Regions from separate parts of the Pantoea sp. E956-1 genome, predicted to be linked through region 3. Evidence: predicted binding sites of a transcription regulator. Region 3 holds the regulator's gene; each other region holds the start of a gene.
What was found. Region 3 encodes LexA, which represses DNA repair genes until DNA is damaged. Its sites were predicted from a motif close to TNCTGTATGTACATACAGNA; they were not measured.
Positions count from the first base shown of each region.

Region 1: the regulator LexA is predicted to act here: its motif matches at 1,798-1,817, upstream of dinB (DNA polymerase IV).
Region 2: the regulator LexA is predicted to act here: its motif matches at 4,637-4,656, upstream of umuD (translesion error-prone DNA polymerase V autoproteolytic subunit).

Region 1 is NZ_CEUYZP010000010.1:79,253-86,767, reverse strand. It holds gene lpcA (D-sedoheptulose 7-phosphate isomerase) at 1-51, shown strand, start outside; gene AC0T7J_RS20195 (class II glutamine amidotransferase) at 103-870, shown strand; gene dpaA (peptidoglycan meso-diaminopimelic acid protein amidase) at 841-1,584, opposite strand; gene dinB (DNA polymerase IV) at 1,829-2,884, shown strand; gene AC0T7J_RS20180 (sugar ABC transporter substrate-binding protein) at 2,921-3,988, opposite strand; gene AC0T7J_RS20175 (ABC transporter permease) at 4,014-5,015, opposite strand; gene AC0T7J_RS20170 (sugar ABC transporter ATP-binding protein) at 5,012-6,517, opposite strand; gene AC0T7J_RS20165 (DUF943 family protein) at 6,948-7,169, opposite strand; gene AC0T7J_RS20160 (DUF943 family protein) at 7,345-7,515, opposite strand, start outside.
Region 2 is NZ_CEUYZP010000001.1:198,412-205,926, reverse strand. It holds gene AC0T7J_RS01030 (YgdI/YgdR family lipoprotein) at 1-192, shown strand, start outside; gene AC0T7J_RS01025 (hypothetical protein) at 626-898, shown strand; gene ycgZ (regulatory protein YcgZ) at 1,129-1,368, shown strand; gene AC0T7J_RS01015 (TetR/AcrR family transcriptional regulator) at 1,698-2,312, opposite strand; gene AC0T7J_RS01010 (hypothetical protein) at 2,499-2,774, opposite strand; gene umuC (translesion error-prone DNA polymerase V subunit UmuC) at 2,925-4,193, opposite strand; gene umuD (translesion error-prone DNA polymerase V autoproteolytic subunit) at 4,196-4,615, opposite strand; gene AC0T7J_RS00995 (hypothetical protein) at 4,951-5,202, shown strand; gene AC0T7J_RS00990 (hypothetical protein) at 5,305-5,529, opposite strand; gene AC0T7J_RS00985 (biofilm development regulator YmgB/AriR family protein) at 6,070-6,315, shown strand; gene AC0T7J_RS00980 (manganese catalase family protein) at 6,605-7,453, shown strand.
Region 3 is NZ_CEUYZP010000009.1:169,214-176,728, reverse strand. It holds gene plsB (glycerol-3-phosphate 1-O-acyltransferase PlsB) at 1-1,652, opposite strand, end outside; gene AC0T7J_RS19635 (diacylglycerol kinase) at 1,781-2,149, shown strand; gene lexA (transcriptional repressor LexA) at 2,255-2,869, shown strand; gene dinF (MATE family efflux transporter DinF) at 2,970-4,292, shown strand; gene AC0T7J_RS19620 (CsbD family protein) at 4,460-4,672, shown strand; gene zur (zinc uptake transcriptional repressor Zur) at 4,746-5,267, opposite strand; gene AC0T7J_RS19610 (conjugal transfer protein TraF) at 5,718-6,968, shown strand; gene dusA (tRNA dihydrouridine(20/20a) synthase DusA) at 7,076-7,515, shown strand, end outside.

The DNA of each region.
Region 1 (7,515 bases), on a different contig from region 3:
AAAGTGATCCACATTCTGATGCTGCTGATCGAAAAAGAGATGGTGAAGTAACTGTGCTGGCCTCCCGCCTGACGGGAGGTCGCTTACTCTAAGGCGGTGGCTATGTGCGAATTGCTCGGGATGAGCGCCAATGTTCCCACGGATATCTGTTTCAGCTTTACCGGTCTGGTTCAGCGTGGCGGAGGAACCGGGCCTCACAAAGATGGCTGGGGCATTACCTTCTACGAAGATAAAGGCTGTCGTACGTTTAAAGACCCGCTGCCGAGCTTTAACTCGCCGATTGCGCGTCTGGTGCAGGAGTATCCGATCAAATCGCATTCGGTGGTGGCGCACATCCGCCAGGCGAATCGCGGTCAGGTATCGCTGGAAAATACCCACCCGTTTACCCGCGAGCTGTGGGGCCGCAACTGGACCTATGCGCACAACGGGCAGCTCAGGGGCTATCGGCAACTGGAGACCGGCACATTCCGGCCGGTGGGCGAAACGGACAGCGAGAAGGCGTTCTGCTGGATCCTGCATCAGCTGGCAACGCGCTATCCGCGCACGCCAGGCAACTGGCCTGCGGTATTCCGGTTTATCGGGGAGCTTGCCGGCACATTGCGGCAGAAGGGCGTGTTTAACATGCTGCTGTCAGATGGTCGTTATCTGATGGCCTTTTGCTCCACCAATCTTTACTGGATCACCCGCCGCGCACCGTTTGGGCGGGCGCAGTTACTGGATCAGGATGTGGAGGTTGATTTTCAGCAGCACACCACGCCGCATGACGTGGTGACGGTGATTGCGACGCAGCCACTGACGGCCAATGAAACCTGGCAGCGGATCGTGCCAGGTGAATGGGCGTTATTCTGCCTTGGAGAGCGCCAGGAATGAACGTGAAGCGGCTTCGGGACTGGCTAAAACCGGTGCCGGGCTGCTGTTCATCACATATTTACCGCTGGCGACATTGACCATCGGCGGCTGGTGATATTTAGCAAAGTAAGCGTATCCCGGCTGCAGCTGCTGCCAGAAACTGGCATAGGTGGAGTAGCGGTGACGCTGCATATTGCTGTCGGTCATGCGGAATGGATAGATGCTGATGCTGATATCCTGCTGGCCGTTACGCAGCGCGGCATTCACATAGGTAAAAATCTCATCCATATAGGCGTTAGTCATGGCATAGCAGCCAATCGACTTACAGTCGCCATGAATCATCAGGTAATTGCCGCTGTAGCCCTGATTACGATCGTACTGATTCGGAAAGCCGATGTTGATCGCGCGATAAAACCGGCTATCCGGCTTCAGCTGATTCAGCTTCACGTTGTAAAAACCTTCCGGGCTTTTGAAATCGCCTTCACGGCGTTTCGGGCCGAGGCCGCCAGAAAAGTTACAGATGCGGTAGGTGTCCAGCAGGCGGTATTCGTTACCGATTTTGCCGTAGAGTTCGAGCGTGCGTTCTTCCTTGAAGATCTGGATATAGACCGGGGTGCCGAGTAACTGCTTCTTTAATTCTTTGCTGACCGGTGCCGTTGAGACGGGTTCGGGTGTCATTGCCATGCTGAGGGCTGGCAGTAAAATCATCGCAAACAGGAGTGCGATTTTGCCCATGCTGTGTGTACCTTGAGGTGAAGAGAACATGACGCAAAATGTGCGTCTCTGTTTGCATTATCGGAACTGTCCGCTACCGCAGCGCAACATTAAACATTGTCTGTTTTTTTAGCAAGACGGCGTCAGCCAAATTCGCGATTTACTGAAAGATATTCGGCCAGAAATTTGTAAACTTTAATCGTCAACGCGACAAATATTGCAGTTACCCCTGCCAACTGTATACTTATCCAGTGCCGGAGGGGGTATGCGTAAAATCATTCATGTCGATATGGACTGCTTCTATGCCGCGGTGGAGATGCGTGATAATCCCCAGCTGCGCGACATCCCGATCGCCATTGGTGGCAGCCGCGAGCGTCGCGGCGTGATCAGCACCGCCAACTATCCGGCGCGCAAATTTGGCGTGCGCAGTGCGATGCCCACCGGCATGGCCCTCAAGTTATGTCCGCATCTGCGTCTGCTGCCAGGACGCTTCGACGCCTATAAAGAAGCCTCCGCGCAGATCCGCGACATCTTTACCCGCTATACACCGCTGATTGAACCGCTCTCCCTCGATGAAGCTTATCTGGATGTTACCGACAGCCCGCACTGTCACGGCTCTGCCACGCTGATGGCGCAGGCGATCCGCGCCACCATCTACCGTGAAACCGGGCTTACCGCCTCCGCGGGCATCGCCCCGATTAAATTTCTGGCGAAGATCGCCTCTGACCTGAATAAGCCGGACGGGCAGTTCGTGATTACCCCGCCGGAGATGTCCGGTTTTCTGCTAACCCTGCCGCTGGCGAAGATCCCTGGCGTTGGCAAAGTCTCGGCCAAAAAACTGGAAGAGATGGGGCTGGTAACCTGTGGCGACGTGCAGAAGGCAGACTTAGCGCTGCTGTTAAAGCGCTTTGGCAAGTTTGGCCGGGTGCTGTGGGAGCGCAGCAATGGCATTGATGACCGCAGCGTGATCGTTGAGCGCGAGCGTAAATCGCTGGGGGTTGAACGGACGCTGGCGGAAGATATCAGCGACTGGGATGCCTGCCTGGAAATTATCGATTTTCTCTACGCCGAACTGGATCGCCGGCTGACGCAGATCCGACCTGACAAGCAGGTGGCGCGTCAGGGCGTCAAACTGAAGTTCAGTGATTTTCAGCAGACGACCCAGGAGCATATCTGGCCAGTGCTGAACAAAGAGGACATGATTGCCATCGCCCGTAAAACCTGGGATGAACGTCGTGCCGGGCGCGGCGTGCGGCTGGTAGGATTACATGTGACTATGGTTGATCCCCAGCTGGAGCGTCAGCTACTGCTGGGTCTGTAACCGTCAGCCTCACCGACCGGCAAGGCTGACATTCGATTACTTCTTATATTTCGCCGCCAGAGTCGCAAACCACGGAGCGACAAAATCCTCATTGCTGCCCCAGCCCGGAATAATCTTGTTCAGCGACGCGACGTTCACGGCGCCAGGCTGGCTGTTAAGCTGCTGCTGAGAGATTGATGCCGCTTTAAACTGGTAAGTCGCGGGCGTCTCTTCACCGGCAATTTTCTTCGCCACCAGACGCATATTCACCGCGCCAATGGTTTTAGGATCGACCGCCACCGTCTGTACCCACGGGCTGTTTTTCTCGCGCATCAGCTGCAAATCCTGGTTCGAGACATCAATACTGTAGAGCTTGATCTCGGTACGGCCATTTTCCTGCAGCGCTTTGTAAGCGCCCTGGCTGAAGGCATCCCAGGCACCCCAGATGGCGTCGATTTTGCCTTTAGGGTATTTCGCCAGAATCGCGCCAATTTTATTGGCGGTGTCGCCCTGAACGTCAGTTGAAACCGCACCAATCGACTCAAGCTGATGAATGCCCGGATTCTCTTTCAGCAGTTTTTCATACACTACCTGACGGCGTTCCATCGGCGGGAAACCGGCAACCCATAGCTTGACGATGTTCGCTTTGCCATTGAAATCATGGATGAGCTGGCCCAGCGACAACTGCGCCAGTGAAGCGTCATCCTGCGCGGTGACGGTGACGCCCGGAATCGGGCTATCCACCGGCGTATCAAACACCGACAGCTTAATGCCTGCATCGGCAATGCGCTTCACCAGTCCGCTGGCGTAGGGCGCTTTACCGTGCGACAGCACGATGCCGTCATATTTCTGGCTGATCGCCTGATTCACGAAATCCTGGAAGCGCGCATCGTCGCCGTTGCTGAGGAAGGTGCTGACCTTAAAGCCCAGCTGACGACCCTGCTGAATGGCACCGGCAACAAACTGGGTGGTGTTGTCATCGGAGCCGAGATTGCGGATCACCGCAATACGGATCGGCCCGTCATGACTGGCGATAGCCGCAGGCACCGGCGTGACGGTATCCGCGAAGGCGGCGCTGGCGTTCAGCAGGCTCAGGGCCAGCAGCGAGAGTGTTATTTTTTGCATTGTTATCAACTCCGGTAAAAGCGCCTCAGCGGCGCTGGATATAGGTGATCGCCAGTGCTAAAGCCAGCACCAGCCCTTTAATAATGTCCATGGCGTAATAGGGAACAGAGAGCATCACCAGACCGTTCTGCAGCACGCCGAGGATCACCGCGCCGACCAGCGTGCCCAGCGCGTTCGGCTTGCCGGAACCCGCCAGTGAGAAGCCAATCCACGCCGCCGCGACGGCGTCCATCAGGTAGCCGCTTCCGGCGTTGACCTGAGATGAGCCGATACGCGAGGCGAGCAGAATGCCACCCAGGCCGGCCAGCAGTGAGGCAATTACATAAGCCAGCACCCGGTAGCGGGTAGTGCGGATGCCGGAGAGGCGGGCCGCTTCCGGATTGCCGCCCAGCGCATACATCCGGCGACCATGTTTGGTCAGCGACAACGCCAGCTGCGCGGCGACGGTGACGACCAGCATGATAATCACGATGGTCGGCACCTGGCCGAGCAGGCCAAACGCCGCCGGAATAGTGCCTTCCGCCATATCACCGCTCGGCAGCACCATATTCTCGGTGATCGATCCACCAAAGCTGTAGGTCATCGCCACACCCTGAATCACAAACAGTGTCGCCAGCGTTGCCAGCATGTCGGGGATGCGCAGGATCACAATCAGAAAGGCGTTAAACAGCCCGACCAGGGTGCAGAGGGCCAGGGTGAGCAGGATCGCGGTGGTAGTGCCGAAGCCGTACCAGACAAACAGCGAAATCACCAGCGCATTGGCCAGCGAGGCGGTCGATCCGACCGACAGATCAAAGCCGCCAACGGTCAGCGAGATCGAGACGCCGATCGCAATCACCGTGACAATGGCAATGGAGCGCAGAATATTGATGATGTTGTTGGGTTCAAGGAAGCTGTCGGAGGCGAGACCAAAGGCGGCGATCAGGATCACCACCGTGAGCAACATGCCCCATTTATAGAGAAAGTCGAACAACTGGTGACGCCACGGCGAGGCTGTCAGTTTCAGGCTGGTTTCTTTGCTGCTCACGCAGGGGTTCCTCCGGTGGAATAGAGCAAAAGCGTCTCTTCGGTGACGTCGCGTGCAGCCAGCTCGGCCACAATGCGTCCATCCCAGAGCACGCAAATCCGGTCGCATAAACCGACCAGTTCAGAAAACTCTCCTGACGCGTAAATAATGCCTTTCCCCTCGCGCGCCAGATTATCGATCAGGGTGAAGAGTTCGGTTTTGGCTTTGATATCGACACCTTTCGTCGGCTCATCGAAAATCAGCACGTCGGCGTTGTTGCGCAGCCATTTGCCTATCGCTACTTTCTGCTGATTGCCGCCGGAGAGACGGCGCAGCGTCTGTGCCGGACCGGTGGTGCGCACCTGCAACTGCTGGATAACCTGCTCCGCCCAGCGCCACGCCTGGCGATGACCAAACAGACTCCAGCGCGAAAAGCTATCGTCTGCGCTGACGCTGAGGTTCATTGCCACCGACTCATCAATAAAGATCCCCTCTTTGCGCCGCTCCTCCGGCACCAGCGCCATGCGGCGACTGACGGAGTCATGCGGCGAACGGGGCTGCCACGGCTGGCCATGCAGTTCACCGCCACTGACGCGGCTTTTGCTGGCACCAAACAGCGCTTTACAGAGTTCGGTTTTACCGGCGCCGGCCAGGCCTGCAATGCCCAGAATTTCCCCTTTATGCAATCGTAGCGAGATATCCTGCAGCAGTTGCTCATCATGAAGACCGTCAATCGCCAGCAGCAGCGGCTGAGTCTGCTGCGCGCGACGGGCCGGGAAGATATCGGTGAGCTGATGCCCCAGCATCTTCTCCACGATCTGCTCGCCGCTCAGTGCCGCCATTGGGCCGGTTTCAATCAGGCGGCCATCACGCAGTACCGTCAGCTGGTCGCAGATGGCTTTCAGTTCATGAATACGGTGAGAGATAAACACCACGCCGATGCCGCTGGCCTGCAGGCGACGCACCACAGCAAACAGCCGCTGACTTTCATGCTGATCAAGCGGGGCAGTGGGTTCATCCAGAATCAGGAAGCGGCAGTGGTGCGACAGCGCCCGCGCCAGCAGAATTTGCTGCTTTTCAGCCAGGGTGCAGCGCTCCACCAGCCGGTTGACGTCCAGCGCCACGTCGAGCTGAGCCAGCAGCGCTCGCGCCTGACGCCGAACCTCGCCCCAGCGATAGCGGTGGCCAGGCTCTGCCAGCCGATCCAGCAGAATGTTTTCCGCGACGCTGAGCTGCGGCACCAGCGCCACGTCCACTTCCTGCTGAACCAGATGGATACCCAGCCGTTTCGCATCACGCGGCGTACGGATGGAGACCGGCTCACCATCCAGCAGGATCTCGCCGCTGTAGTGGCTGTGCGCACCGGAAAGGATTGCCATCAGCGTTGACTTGCCCGCGCCGTTAGCGCCGGTCAGTGCATGTACTGAATGGCCGTCACTGCGGAAATCCACCGACGATAGCGCGGCAAACCCGCCAAAAGCGATGGAGATGTTACGCATCTCAAGGCAGTTTAACCCTGGCATGTCATTACTCTCCTGAAGAATCACTGGCCGCATTTTTTCCTGAACCTTCAGGCGCGGCAACAGCCGAAAGCGCATAAGCTAGCACGAAATCTTATTAGCCATCCAGACATCTGGACATAATGGCGGCTACAACCAGCGAAGCGCGGGAACGTGGCGGAATAGCGGGGTAAAGGGCGGAAAAGGCAGCGAATTATGCTGGTGAAAAAGTTAAGGCTATAAAACCAGGTCAGAGCCGGGTATGGGTGACTTAAGAGTCTGGTGCCAGCTAAGCGTCTATCCCGGAGCCTGCGATGGCAACGGGGATTTGAGAGATGACGAAAGGGAAATCACGGATATCGGGCGGCTGCATAAGCCTTTAACACGCCGGCGCTGGAAGTGTATTGGCTAAAAACAGTCGCCTCAACATAATGTGAGGTTGAAGCAGGAATGCTTATATCGCTTTTCGGCTATTTTTTACTGCCAGAAGCCGGGAAAGGGGGATGTGGTATTTTTCCTTAATATTGTTGCTTTCTGTCAGCCACCAGTTGATCTTTCCGTGATCGGTTAAAGGAAAGCTTTTTACTAAAACAGCGCTGAAGCCACGATGACCTTTATGAATAGCAATGATCTCAACCGGACGTGAGGTTAACCAAAAAAATAGCCTGCCATCAATACCCCTGCAACAGCAAGCACCAGGATCGCCTTTTTAATCATGCCTTCAATTATAGCCTCCGGTGATCTTAAGACTCTTTGCTGTATTGTTCATAACTATTTCAAAGTCAAAGTGATCGCTGGCTACTGGCCGATGTAACGGCTGTCCGATATCCTGTCAGGACATTGACTTACCTTTATTGCTTTATTATTTTACCGTCATCTTCCATGCGGTATTCTCCATCATCAACAGTATATGTAATGCCACTGTTTTTGCTGTAACTGATTATAAAAATCCTGTCTTTTTCGATGCAATTCATGGGTGGTTTCATGTCAGTAAAACAGAGTCGGTCATATTGATCATCTTC
Region 2 (7,515 bases), on a different contig from region 3:
GGTATGACCGTATTAACCGGCTGCACCCGTACCAGTTATGCGATTCAGACCAACGATGGACGCACCATTATTAGTGATGGCAAGCCTTCTGAATCGGATGCCGGCCTGCTGGCTTATACCGATGCAAATGGCGTGAAGCAGCAGATTAATAAAGCGGACGTTAAAGCGGTCTCTGAAGTACCGAAGAAATAATCCGACTGCTGTTGTCCGAAGAATAAAGCCGCCCACGGGCGGCTTTATTTTTGTCTGACTCTGGCACGAAGTGGCGTACAACCCCGGCTTTATCTCACGCCATCTTTTAAATCAGAAATATCCGGTGTGGCGTGGCAATAATATTGCAGGCAACAGTGCCACTAATAACCTAAAAACGAAAATCCCGGATGCTGCTCTTATCTGAATTTCAGGCAACCCCTCTCTTTTCTAACCAGAATAATAGCTTGGTTTATTTTTGACGATAAGCATAAATCTTTTTTTATGCTTTGTTATTAGTGCCTTACCGCCTCGCTTAAAGGTTCATTTTATTTTCTGTAAATTTTTAATCATATCGCCCTGCCGTTTCCCACCTTTTAGTCGAGAGCGTCTTTAACTAGACTCTTTATATCGCTATTCAATCAGGAGGGTGCAGATGGTTTATCATGACAAAACAATCGGTCATATGATTCTTGGTGAAGCAGCAATTAATCTGGCGTTTGAAGAGCAGGAAATTACGCTGGTAGCATTGATTCGCCAGCTGAGCGAGATGGCCGAAAAAGAGCGCAGCGATGAGCGGGTCGCACAGATTGCCGATGCACGGAACTGGCTCAAAGGTTTCATTGAATCCTCAACGCGCGACCGCGCCGAATTAAACTGGCTGGTAGAGACCGGACAGGCACCGATTTTCCTCAAAGATTATCGTTGATTACTGACAGGTTATCAGTGTTCGTTTTACAGGGGACCGGGCGTCAGCCGGGTTCCCTGTCAGCCTCATCCTGTCCCCCTGCTTCTGAGATCAGGTCGTCCCTGTGACCGGACTTCCGCACTGAACAAACAATCTTTCGATCACGCCTGAAATAACTGTACAATTTATTTAATTTTGTATAAGTTCGCGGCTATCTGATCATTTTTACATCGCACGCCAGGAACTCACCCATGTACCCGAACCAGAGGCTGCCGCAGACGGCAGACGATATTGCCCGTTATTTCAAAGCGGCAAGCCTGCCCTCACAGCAAGAGACGCTGGGACAGGTGGTAGTGGAAATATTGCATGCCGACCAGAACGTGAACCGTAAATCGATCTGCACCAAACTTCTGCGTCGGCTTGAAACGGCTTCCACGCAGGAAGAAGAGCGCCATTACCGTGCGCTCATCAGCCTGCTATTTGGACGTTAATCGGTCAACGGTGGCTTATCCCCACCTGTCGTCACACGGTTAGCGCGTCAGCGGCTCCCCATTTTCAGTCACCTGCGGCGTTTGTGGATGTTCCACTGTATGGGTTTCACCCCCCACGGGCGGCAAAAACAGAACAGCCAATGGCTGCCACGCGTGTCAGCAAGATTGATGTTTTCACGAAACGGGCCTTCATTTCTTCGCTGCAGGATAAAGCGTGAAAGCCTGGTAGATAATCAGATGAGGGGAAAGGAGAGTGCAGACGTTCTCTGTTCGAAAGCGTGGGGCGGGAAAGCCTGTCTACGGATTGACCTGCCTGACTTCAGAGAAAGTTATCCCAGCACTTTCAAAGCCAGCGCCAGTGTCTGCTCTTCATTGGTCACATCGCTGACCTTGCCTGCTACCCGCATACCATATGCAATGCAGAGAATTAACCCAGCTGCCGCTTCACTGTCCAGCGTGTTATCGACAGATCCATCCTGTTGCCCCTGCTCCAGCAGCGAGACGAGGAAGCACTGATTACGTTGAACCACGTCGTCTATGCGCTGCGCGAGTGCCTGATCCATCGTCTGCAGCGCAATCGCGCTGGCAACAACCAGACAGCCGCAACGTCCCTCTGTGGCGCGCGCCGAATCCAGGTAGAACTGCAATAGCGCGGTTATTTTTTCCCGGCCGCTGATACAGGGTGCCAGACGACGGCGCAACTCACTATTTCTCAGCAACAGATAACGCTCGAACACCAGCAGGAAGAGCGAGCGCTTATCTTTAAACGCCTTATAGATGCTGCCTGCGGAGAGGTGCATTGCCTCACCCAAATCGCTCATTGATGCCGCATGGTACCCTTTTTGCCGAAAAACGATCATGGCATGATCCAGAGCCTGTTCAATATCGAACTCTCTGGGGCGTCCCCGCTCTTTGTTTTTATGCGCTATGGCTGTCATGGTCATTGTTACCGGCCCGGGGAGGTGCGTTGCTGTCCAAATCAATGGCGATTCTATCCCAGGCGCAGGTAACAAGATAGGTCGTCAGTCGCCCGTCATGCCCAGACGGCCCGTTATTCCCTGGCGCGTTAATAGTATTCGCCGTCTGTCTGGCCTCCCCTGGCCTGGTCTGCGGTGCAAGCCGGACGCGATTCATTCAGATAATAACGTTGTCTCCGTGCGGTCTTTTTCCCGCTGCTGACTGCGCTTCAGCGCGTTTATTTTTATCAGCCATAACGTAAATTGCTTAATAAGCAGGCTGGCGTGGTTTTCATTGTCAGCAAAACATAAAAAGAGTCTGGTTTTTATATTGCTGCTATCGTCGATCGCATAAATCTCATATTCGTCGTGGTGGCGGGATTTTATAATTGCTGTGAAATGTATCGCGGTCCAGAGCATCACTCTGGCTTCAAACTGCCTGAAATCCATTATATTTACCTGGTAATTTTTTAAAATGCCAGATGAAAAACTACTCATCTGGCCAGGTAAAGCATAACTTCCTGCCGCTTTAATCGCGTGATAAAAAAAGCTTTTAGCAGAGACCGCGGCTTCAGCAGCAGAGGAACATCGGGTCAGCGTTCACTTAAGCGCAACCACAGGCAGATCGGTTATCCGGGTGGTATAGGCAGGCGACAGCATCTCGCGTTTCATCGACCAGGCTTTGTTTATTCCCTGCCCGGCAAACCACAGCTTCCCGCTGCCGAGCTTGTTGACTGTGTCGATCAGCTTCATCAGCTCTTCGCTGTTGCGGCGTGGCTGATGTTCATCAAACAGATCAAACTGAGCCACGCCCTGACTGAAAAAATCCCCCAGCACGATGCCCGCCTTCATGTAGCGATGTCCCTCAATCCAGATGTTATCCAGACACGCCAGCGCAACGCCGATAATGTCGCGGGTGTCCTGCGTCGGGATCAGCAACTGGCCGGTGGACTGATTGCCATAAAAGGGTTCGTCAGCCGCATGCGGACTGGTTCGCACAAAGACGCCTGCCTGACGACAATATTGATTCTCCCGGCGCAGCTTCTCTGCCGCGCGCTCAGCATACGCGCAGACGGCTTCACGCATCTGGTCGTAGTCGGAGATACGGCTGCCAAACGAGCGCGAACACATGATTTGCTGTTTATCCGGCGTTACTGACTCCAGCTCCAGGCAGGATTCACCGCGCAGCTCTCTGACGGTACGTTCCATCACCACGCTGAACTGTTTGCGAATGGCCTCAGTGCTTTGATCGGCCAGATCTTTCGCCGTCATGACGCCCATGGCGTTGAGCCGTTTGCCAATCCGGTGGCCCACCCCCCAGACATCCGCTACATCAATCAGCGCCAGCAGTTTTTTTTGTCGTTCGGGGTTCGACAGGTCAACAATACCGCCGGTTTTGCTCCATTTTTTGGCCGCAAAATTTGCCAGCTTGGCCAGCGTTTTAGTCTGCGCAATGCCGACCCCCACAGTCAGATGGGTCTCTTTGCGTATCCGTTCTCTGACCTGATGACCAAACGTCTCCAGCGCCATACAGTTCTGCACGCCGGTGAGATCCATAAACGCCTCGTCGATCGAGTAGATCTCCACCGACGGCGCCATCTCTTCCAGTATCGTCATCACCCGATGGCTCATGTCGGCGTAAAGCGCATAATTTGAGCTGAAGACCTGCACCGCATGACGTGTGAGTTCTTCACGCATTTTAAAATAGGGCGCGCCCATTTTGATGCCGGCTTTTTTTGCCTCGGCGCTGCGCGCAATCACACAGCCGTCGTTGTTCGACAGCACCACCACCGGCTTGCCCCTCAAATCGGGCCGGAAAACGGTCTCACACGACGCGTAAAAGCAGTTCACATCGACCAGCGCGAACATGGTCAGTGGGTCGCTTTAATCACAAAGGTCACAACGCCAAACACTTCCAGCGCATCTTCGGTCTGGATAGCGATCGGTTTAAATTTGGTATTCATCGGCATCAGTTGCAGGCAGGGATGAAGCTGGAGACGTTTAACGGTGAATTCACCGTCGACCGCAGCGACCACAATATCGCCGTGTGAGGCCGTGAGTGAACTGTCAACCACCAGCATGTCACCATCATTGATGCCCGCCTCAATCATTGACTCGCCACTGACCCGGACAAAGTAGGTGGCGCTGGGGTGCTGGACCATCAGCGCATTGAGATCAATGCGTTGTTCAACATAATCCTGCGCCGGGGATGGAAATCCGCACGGCACACGTTCGATATATAGCGGTAAAGGCATAACGGCACGAATGTCCGCAGGTTTAATGAATTCCATCATTTCGCTCCTTTTTAAGATTACTGTATATAAACACAGTAATAGCTAATCCCCCTTTTAATCAAGTGAGATGGGACATCTTTAAGCGAAAGGGTTGATGGTAATGCACTTTTTTTTAAACGTTTTTTCGCATTGCCGTCAGAGTAAGCGGAAACGGGTTATTTTCGCCGCACTGCCGGAATATCGTCGATTTCTTCTTACAGTAAAGAATCTTATAAATTCACCGGCTGATTATTTTTACTTAAGGAAAATCTGACAACGCTTCTCTGGCATTCGGAGAGGTTTGAATATTACGGGCAGGCTGGTTATTCTGCTTTTTTAAGCATGGAGGGGTTATGGCAGACGACGATCGAATCAAACAGCTGGAAGAGGCAGTTACGCAGTTAACGGTTGAGACCACGGTATTAAAAGCGATACTCGGTCAGCAAATTGCGCTGAATAATCTCAATTACAAAGGGAAGTTTGACGATGTCCTGGCGGCGCTGGCGAAAGAGTATGCCGAACGCGGTCTGGAAGAGGGCAATAATCAGGCTATCCATGATGCCCTGCGTCAGTATATTAAATATGAGCCACCCGCAATGGAATAAGCGGACTTTCCGGCAGCGTCCGATGCCGGACGTTATCGGCGCCTGAACGCTGCCACCGCCCTGCACCGCCTCCGGGCAGCCTCAGATGAAACAGGTTAGTGTTTACACCTCGCTGTCACTCTCCAGCGCATCCTGAATTGCGTCGGCCAGATTGGCAACTTCATTCGCCACGGCCTGCAGATCCCAGGCGGTTTTTGAGCCGGTTGCTGAGGTGGAGGCGCTGACGGACTCCTTTGCCACTGACAGAGCAGCAGCCACAGCGACCGAACGTTTATGTTGTTCCTGAGTCATGCCCGCAGGCGGAATTGCGAAATAGTCGTGAACCATGATCATTTCCTTGTGATAAATAAGGGGTCAACCTTAGCCTTCTGCATCAGGCGTGGGAAGTGAATTATGCGGCATGGCCTGTCAGACGGCCAGGATTGCAGCAGCACACACTTTTCCAGCGCTGAAACCTGTACAACTTTGGCTGAAATCTGCGGAAAAAAGCGATTTTAACGCGTTAACGTGGCGTCAGCCATAATCTTCAGCCTTCTGGCCTGAAAATCGCCGCCCCTCCCAAAAAATCTGCAACTTACTGTATTTATTCAACTAACCCTCTTAAAACCTTTATTCACTTTAAACATACTTTTGAAATACACCACCGACCAGTTAAATTTTGTCAAATTTCATTGTACAAGTTTTCGATTCTTGTATAACTTTGTCACGTGATGTTAAATCACTTGTAACGAAAGGTGCTTTGCACCGCATCTGAAGGTGTTGTGGATTTCCACCTTCAGATGCATTTTTTTTGCGTCAGCCGGTAACCGGATCTGAATCGACGCGTTCTTCCCCCAATTTCTTATGAGGCCTGACATGCAAACAACGATGAATACAGAGTCTCAGATTTCTGATTACTTCATGAACTCTGGTACCGCGCTGACCACGGAAAAACAGGTTATCGCCGCAGTCCATGCCGAACTCGCCCATGCGAAAACCCATGTCTCAGATAAAGACATTGTGCTGGGCCTGATTCACCGCCTGGAGTGCGAGCGTGACGTGGTTAAACAGGATATTTACCGTCAGGCGCTTGAACATGTTCTGCAGCGCACTTCGGCGACCAACGGCAGCTAAAAATCTGTGTCTGTTATGAGGGAACGCGAATTAGCATGGATGCTTTTCCCGTCCGGAATCAGCCCCTGTTATGGGGCTTTTTTTATTTCTCCTGCACTGAATCACTTGTCCCCTCCTCACCGCTAAGATTGCCTGCCCTGCCGGACCAGATATAGCTCCGGTCTTTACTGTTTTCGCCACTTATTCAACCTGAAATTCCGATTAAATGCTCTCGTTTCGCTTTATTTATCCGTTATCTGTGTCCAGGCTTTTTCTGCATCCACTGCAAACACAGACGAGGAAAATAATCATGTTTCATCATTCATCAAAACTTCAATTCCCGGTTCGTGTAGAGAAACCCGATCCAGAATTTGCCATGCTGCTACAGCAGGCCATCGGCGGCGTCGAAGGTGAGATTCGTGTAGCGATGCAATACTTTTTCCAGGCGATGGGCGCGCGCGGTGATGTGCGGATTCGCGATCTGCTGATCTCGACCGCCACCGAAGAGCTGAGCCATATCGAGATGCTGGGCTACGCCGTGGCGCTTAACCTTGAAGGTGCCCCGCTCTCTTACCAGGAAGCGTCAGCGAAAGATCCGGTGGTTAATGCGATTCTGGGCGGAATGAACCCGCGCCATATCCTCTCTTCCGGTCTGGCAGCGATGCCGGTTAACGCCAACGGCGTGCCTTTTGATATGAGTCATATCTATGCGTCCGGCAACGTGGCGGCCGATATGCTGGCTAACGTCACCGCAGAAGCTACCGGCCGCGTACTGGCCACCCGGCTCTACAATATGACGGAAGATAAAGGCATGAAGGACTTCCTGTCGTTCCTGATTGCGCGTGACACCATGCACCAGCAGCAGTGGCTGGCGGTGATTGAAGAGATGGGCGGTCTGAACGCCTCGCTGCCAATCCCGAACAGCTTCCCGCAGGAGCATGAAGCGCAGGAGCACTCTTACTACTGTCTGAATACCTCGCTGGATAAACCGCTGCCGGAAGGTCGCTGGAGCAATGGCCCGGCTTACGATGGCCATGGTCAGTTCAGCGCGAAACAGCAGCCAGATATTCTGGGTGATGAGCCGCTGCTCGGCAATGCCCGTCCCGGTTCTGGTGCGCAGTCAGAGCAGATTGACGGCATTACGTCACCCAAGCCTTAACTGACGCAGGCGTACCGGTCCGGGCCACACCGCACGGTGTGACCCGGACCGGTTGTTTTACG
Region 3 (7,515 bases):
TCCAGTTGTTCAATCAGCTGTTCACGGGTTAGTGAGCGCTGACGTGACGCCAGCAGGGCGGTGACACAGAGATTCATGGCGTTAGCCGCGCCCGCTTCATTGATACGCACCATCAGGCTGGCAGCAATATCGTTGACGGTCGGTGTTAACCAGCTGGGACGCTGCGGCTCAATCGGATCGATGGCATCGCGCCATTCCGGCACTCGCTTGTTAAGATAGTTGACCAGCGGCAGGGGTTCGCCAAAGTTAACGTAACCCTGACCGAGATTACGCAGCTTGCGTAAGCCGCGCACCATCTGCATGAAGCCCTCTTTCTCTTTCGCCGCGCCGCGCAGTTCTTTAGCGTAAGTGCCCACTTCCATCACATGCTCATAGCCGATATAGATCGGCACCAGCGTGATCGGACGATTTCCGCCGCGCAGCATCGCCTGCAGCGTCATGGCTAAGGTGCCGGTTTTAGGGTCCAGCAGGCGACCGGTTCGTGAACGGCCTCCTTCGACAAAATACTCAACCGAATAGCCCCGGGTGAACAGCTCGCCGAGATATTCACGGAATACCGTGGCGTAGAGCTTGTTGCCTTTAAAGGTACGACGAATAAAGAAAGCGCCCAGACGACGGAAAATCGGGCCGGCTGGCCAGAAGTTGAGATTGATCCCGGCTGCGATGTGCGGCGGCACCAGTCCCTGATGATAAAGCACATAGGAGAGCAGCAGATAATCCATGTGGCTGCGATGGCACGGCACATAGACAATCTCGTGGCCATCCTGGGCCAGCTGGCGGACTTTTTCGCCGCCATTGACGTTGATGCCCTGATAGAGTCGACTCCAGAGCCAGCCCATCACGCGGTCAGTTACACGGATGGCTTCATAGGAGAAGTTTGCTGCAGTCTCCTCCATCATCTCGACGGCATTCTGCTGCGCTTTCTCATGGGAGATTTTTTTGCTGCGTGCTTCATCCTCTACTGCCTTTTCAATCGCTTTGGATTGCAGCAGACGATTAAATAGATCCTGACGCGCCGGCAAGCGCGGGCCAATCGCCGCCAGTCGCTGGCGGGCAAAATGAATGCGCGCCACGCGAGCCAGCTTCTGGGCGATCGACTGATCCGTACCGTGTTCAGTTGCCATGCGGCGCAGCGACACCGTCGGTGAGAAGCGGACAAAACTGTCGCGCCCGTGCCAGATCACCGCAAAGAACTTCTGCACCCCGTTCAGCACCCGCAGATGTGGCGTGGCTTCGCCCTGAACTTCACGTCCCGGTGCGCGACCAAACATCACGGTGACCGGCAGCATCTGTATATCGAGCTTTGGGTTATTACGGTGCAGGTCGAGGTAATCGTGAAAGATTTTCACGGATTCCACGCTGGGCACAAAATAGGGGAAGACACGCGGGCCATTGTGGATAAAGACGTGGCGCGGCAGCAGTGAACCATCAATCTCCAGCGGAGAGAGCGGGTCGGGCAGATGATGCCGCAGACACTGCGCGCGTAATGTCAGTAAGTCGGCCTTCGAATCGTAAGGCAAAACATACATAATAGGTCGGGTCGGATCCAGACCATGTTCAGACACGGGATCGGCCGGAATGGCCTTACTTTTTACCAAAAACGACAGTGGTAAATTAAGCAGTTTGTAATAGAGTTTACGCCAACCTGACATAGACAACATGAAGCCTCTTGTTAGCAAAGCGCCGCAAGCATACCAGAAAGCGCAGCGAAGATCTGTGGTGGTGCCCATTGCACGCAGCCCAGACATTGACGTCAATCCGATGAAAGGGTTCCCACATCATGGCAAATAATGCCACCGGACTTATCAGAATAGTAAAAGCCGCAGGTTACTCATGGCAGGGACTGCGAGCCGCCTGGCAACATGAGGCGGCGTTTCGCCAGGAAGCGCTGGCTGCGCTGGTCGCAATTATTATTGCGTGCTGGCTGGATGTCGATATGGTCTCACGCATCCTCATGATTGGGGTGGTGGTGCTGGTGGTCATTGTTGAAATCCTCAATAGCGCTATTGAAGCGGTGGTTGACCGCATCGGTCAGGAGCATCATCCGCTGGCGGGCCGGGCGAAAGACATGGGCTCGGCGGCGGTACTGATCAGCATTTTACTGGCACTCTTTGTCTGGATCGCGCTGCTCTGGACACATTTGCGATAAGCCTTCCACAATGCGTCTGAGGGCGCGTTTTCCCTGACAATTGGTTTCCATTTCGCCAATACCTGTATATACTCACAGCGACTGTATAAACAACCAGGGGGCGGGATGAAAGCATTAACCAGCAGGCAGCAGCAGGTCTATGACCTGATTCGCGACCATATTTCTTCAACGGGCATGCCGCCTACGCGTGCCGAAATTGCGGCGCAGCTGGGCTTCCGTTCGCCGAATGCGGCAGAAGAGCATCTGAAAGCGCTGGCGCGTAAAGGCGTTATCGAGATCGTTTCCGGTGCATCACGCGGCATTCGCCTGTTAATGGAAGAAGAAGCCTCAGAAGGGCTACCGCTGATTGGCCGGGTTGCTGCCGGTGAGCCGATCATGGCGCAGGAACATATCGAAACTCATTACAAGGTCGATCCAGGCCTGTTTAAGCCTTCTGCTGACTTCCTGCTGCGCGTCAGCGGAATGTCGATGAAAGATATCGGAATTATGGATGGCGATTTGCTCGCGGTGCATAAAACCCAGGATGTGCGCAACGGCCAGGTTGTGGTTGCCCGCATTGATGATGAAGTTACCGTTAAACGCTGGAAAAAGCAGGGTGCTATCGTGCATCTGCTGCCTGAAAACAGCGATTTTGACCCGATTGTTGTCGATACCCGTGCGCAGTCGCTGACTATTGAAGGTCTGGCGGTGGGCGTGGTGCGCAACGGCGAGTGGCTCTGATTTTGACGCCAGCGTGCATTCGCTTTTTCTGATGCTATTCTGTCTGCCCTAATTTTGTCGCTGTCTCTTTTGCGCAGCGACACTGAGCACGGAACGGCGAATGCGCTTTATCACGGCAACGGATAAAAATCTCTGGCGGCTCGCACTGCCAATGATCCTTTCAAATATCACTGTTCCCTTACTGGGAGTGGTCGATACTGCAGTAATTGGTCATCTCGACAGCCCTGTCTATCTTGGCGGGGTTGCGGTCGGGACTACAGTGACCAGCTTCCTTTTTATGCTGCTGCTTTTCCTTCGAATGAGTACGACTGGCCTTACGGCACAGGCGTTTGGTGCGGGCGATAAAACCGCTCTGGCGCGCGCGCTGACGCAACCGCTGATCATCGCGCTGCTGGCAGGTGTACTGTTCATCGCTTTGCGTTATCCGATTATCCAGCTGGCGACCCATCTGGTTGGCGGCAATCCCGATGTACTGGAACAGGCGGCGCTGTTTATTCAGATTCGCTGGCTCAGTGCGCCTGCCACGCTGGCAAACCTGGTAATCCTGGGCTGGCTGCTGGGCGTGCAGTATGCGCGTGCGCCAGTGATCCTGCTGGTGGTGGGCAATCTGGTTAACATCGTGCTCGATCTCTGGCTGGTGATGGGGCTGCACTGGGGTGTCGCGGGGGCGGCCACCGCCACGGCACTGGCAGAGTACATCACGCTGGGCGTCGGCAGCATCATGGTCTGGCGGGTATTAAAACTGCGCGGAATTACGCTTAGCCTGCTGAAGCAGAGCTGGCGCGGTGACAGCGGCCGGCTGCTGCGACTGAACCGGGACATCATGCTGCGCTCTCTGATGCTGCAGCTCTGTTTTGCCTCGCTGACCGTGCTGGGCGCGCGACTCGGCCCTGATGTGGTGGCGGTTAACGCAGTATTACTGATGTTCATTACTTTTACTGCCTATGCGCTGGATGGCTTTGCCTACGCAGTTGAAGCTTTTGCGGGTGAGGCGCATGGTGCAAAAGATGGCAGTAAACTCCTGCGCGTCTGGCACTCTGCCTGTCGGCAGGCGGTGGTGGTGGCGCTGTTCTTCTCGCTGATCTATGCCATTTTTGGCCCGCAGATCGTGTCGTTGCTGACCTCTCTTCAGTCACTTCAGCAGACAGCGGACCGCTATCTGGTCTGGCAGATGATAATGCCGCTGATCGGTGTCTGGTGTTATCTGCTGGATGGCATGTTCATCGGGGCGACGCGCGGGCGCGAGATGCGTAACAGCATGGTGGTAGCCGCAGCAGGCTATTTTCTGACGCTGCTTAGCGTACCGGTACTGGGTAACCATGGTCTGTGGCTGGCGGTCACGGTTTTCCTGGCGCTGCGCGGCCTGTCGCTGTGGCTCATCTGGCGTAAGCACTGGCGTCAGAACAGCTGGTTTGATGCCTGAGTCAGCAGTGGCTGCACGCAAGCCGATACGGATTATTCTGTATTATTCCATGGTTAAGAAATTGGCTACTACAATTAACTCTATGCAGCGCAGTTAACCAGCGCTTTGTATCGTTATTTTGTTAAGCAGCAAGATAATCATTAAAACCCGAGGATTGGAGGTCTGCCATGAATAAAGACGAAGCAAGCGGCAACTGGAAGCAGTTCAAAGGCAAAATGAAAGAGAAATGGGGCAAGCTGACCGACGATGATATGCAGGTTATCGAAGGTAAACGCGATCAGCTGGTTGGCAAAATCCAGGAGCGTTACGGCTCTACGAAAGATGAAGCCGAGCGCGAAGTAACCGACTGGGAAGGTCAGAACAAAGATCACCGCTGGTAATCAGACAATAGGTTGATAATCAGCTGAACGCGTTCCGGTGGGCCCTCACCGGAACTGCACAAGGATGTGCCAGCTACCCGCGTTTTCCCCGCTTTTTACCCTCATCCTGATGGTCATGCTCGCAACTTGCATGGTGCGTACAGGCTTCAACCGCAGCACAATTTTCACATAAACCATGTGCTTCAATCACGCTGTGGCGTAATGCAAACTGCGCTTCACCCGCCAGCGTTGCAATAATCTTCTCTACGCCCTGTGCCTGCTTCTCTGTAACGGCGGCACAACGGTCACAGACCAGCATCACCGACGTATGTGCTGGTGCCTCAAAATGGTGACACATGACGTAGCTGTTGTTGGATTCCACCCGATGAATGAAACCCTGCTCCAGCAGGAAATCAAGCGCCCGATAAACCGTGGGAGGCTTGGCCTGCGGCTCGCTGACCCGGAGTTGATCCAGCAGATCGTAGGCGCTGATTGAGCCAGGCTGTTCGGCCATCAGGCGCAACACTTCAGCACGCTGCGAAGTCAGACGCACACCACGCTGCAGGCACATCTTTTCGGCCTGAATCAAAATTTGCTGCGACGTCATGTTTGTCATGAAAATTCTCCGCTGGATAAGTGATGTTATTTTATCACACATAGTTTCGCGGCGCTGAGGTTGGTTTTCGTCTGAAAAAACAGCATTATTTGCCTGATAAAGCAGCATAATCAGAATTTAAGCCGTCCTCTATCTCAAATCTGTCGATAAATCAGATCCATTCTGAATCCACCTGAAGCGGAATTTGTTGGCATTTTGCTTTGCATCTCACTGAGTTAAGAAGTAATGTTCAGAAAGACTTAAGAAAAGTCTGGCATTATTTGAAATATCCCAATGCAGTTTGAACAATTACAACGGTTTTTTGATTGGAAAACGTCCAATCCTTTGAATTAAGACACTGTTTCCTTCGAATTCACGGCAATAACGCGTTAGCCAGGGTTCACAATAGGGCTAACAAACTATTCAGTCATTGAATGTTTCAATGACAATTTCTCAGGTGATGGCAGGCAAATGGTGAAAAAATCCGCTCAACGTTCAGCGCTGATCTATACGGCTGCAACGACCGCGCTTTTCCTTTCTTCTTCCGCCATGGCGGCAGGGACCTGGTATGATGCACGTAATGACGCCATGGGCGGAACCGGCGTAGCATCTTCTCTTTATGGCTCCGCAGTGCTGGCGAACCCGGCATTAATGACGCGCGCCAAACCCGACGATAGCGTCAGCATTATTTTTCCCTCAGCCGGTATTCAGGTCACCGACAAAGATCATCTGATCGACAAAGTGGATGACATCACCGATACCGTAGATCGCTACCGCGATGTGCTCGGTAATTTAACCTTCGCTGATTATCTGCGTGGCTATCCTGAAGTGCGCGCCGCCTCAGGCGATGTCGCTAATAAGCTAAGCGATTTGCGCGGTAACAAAGCAGACGGTAACGCCGGGCTTGCCCTGGCCGTCACTATCCCTAACGAGACGCTGCCTTTCGCCTTTATCACCAAAGCCTATGGTTCAGCGCACGTGCGTGCCAATGTGGTCCAGAGCGATATCGATTATCTGCGCGGTGTGGCTAACGGCACAGTGCTGCCGCGTCCTGGCGATCAAAATAATCTGCGCTCCAGCGCGAATGGCTTAGCGGCGCTGGTCACCGATTATGGTGTTGCGGTGGCGCATGAGTTCACCATCGGCGGTCAGCCAGTATCGGTAGGCGTGACACCGAAAGTGCAGAAAACCTGGCTCTATAACTACACCGCCAGTATTTACAACTACGACAAAAGTGACATTAATAACAGCCAGTATCGCAGCACCGACACCGGCTTTAACGTTGATGCCGGTCTGGCGACCACCTTTGCTGAAAACTGGACGCTGGGTGTCACCGGACAGAACCTGGTTTCGCGCGATCTGCAGACCAAAGAGGTCAATGGTTTCCGCGACACCTACCAGATTCGCCCGCTGGTCACCACCGGTCTGGCCTGGGATAAAGGTCCGTTTACCGTGACGGGCGATGTGGATCTGACGGAGACCAAACGCTTCAAAACTCAGGAGAACAGCCAGTATGCGGCAGTGGGCGCGGAATACCGCGTACTTGACTGGCTGCAGCTGCGTGCAGGTTATCGTGCGGACATGCGTTCTAACGACGAAAATGTCGCTACGGCCGGTTTTGGTCTGTCACCGTTTAACAAAGCCGTACATCTGGATCTGGCGGGCTCTGTGGGAGCTAACAACACCTGGGGCGCGATGATGCAGCTGGGCTTTAACTTCTAAGCGCGTTATTCAGACTGTTCGGGGGCGGGCGATGCACTATCGCCCGCCCTTGTGTTATCCTTGCACAGAATTACATCACCCCTTAATTACCGGATTGTCTGCGCTTCATGCCTAATTTCTCTTCGCAACGTTTCTCTATCGCCCCTATGCTCGACTGGACCGATCGTCACTGTCGCTATTTTCATCGTCAGCTGACCGGTGACACGCTGCTCTACACCGAAATGGTGACCACGGGCGCAATCATTCATGGCAAAGGGGATTACCTGGCTTACAGTGAGGCTGAGCATCCGGTCTCGTTGCAGCTTGGCGGTAGCGATCCGGCGGCACTGGCGCAGTGCGCGAAGCTGGCAGAGCAGCGCGGCTATGATGAAGTGAACCTTAATGTCGGCTGTCCCTCTGATCGCGTGCAGAATGGCCGTTTCGGCGCCTGCCTGATGGCCGAGGCGAATCTGGTCGCAGATGCCGTTAAAGCAATGCGCGACGTGGTTTCCATTCCGGTCACGGTGAAAACCCGTATCGGTATCGATGAGCTGGACAGCTATGAATT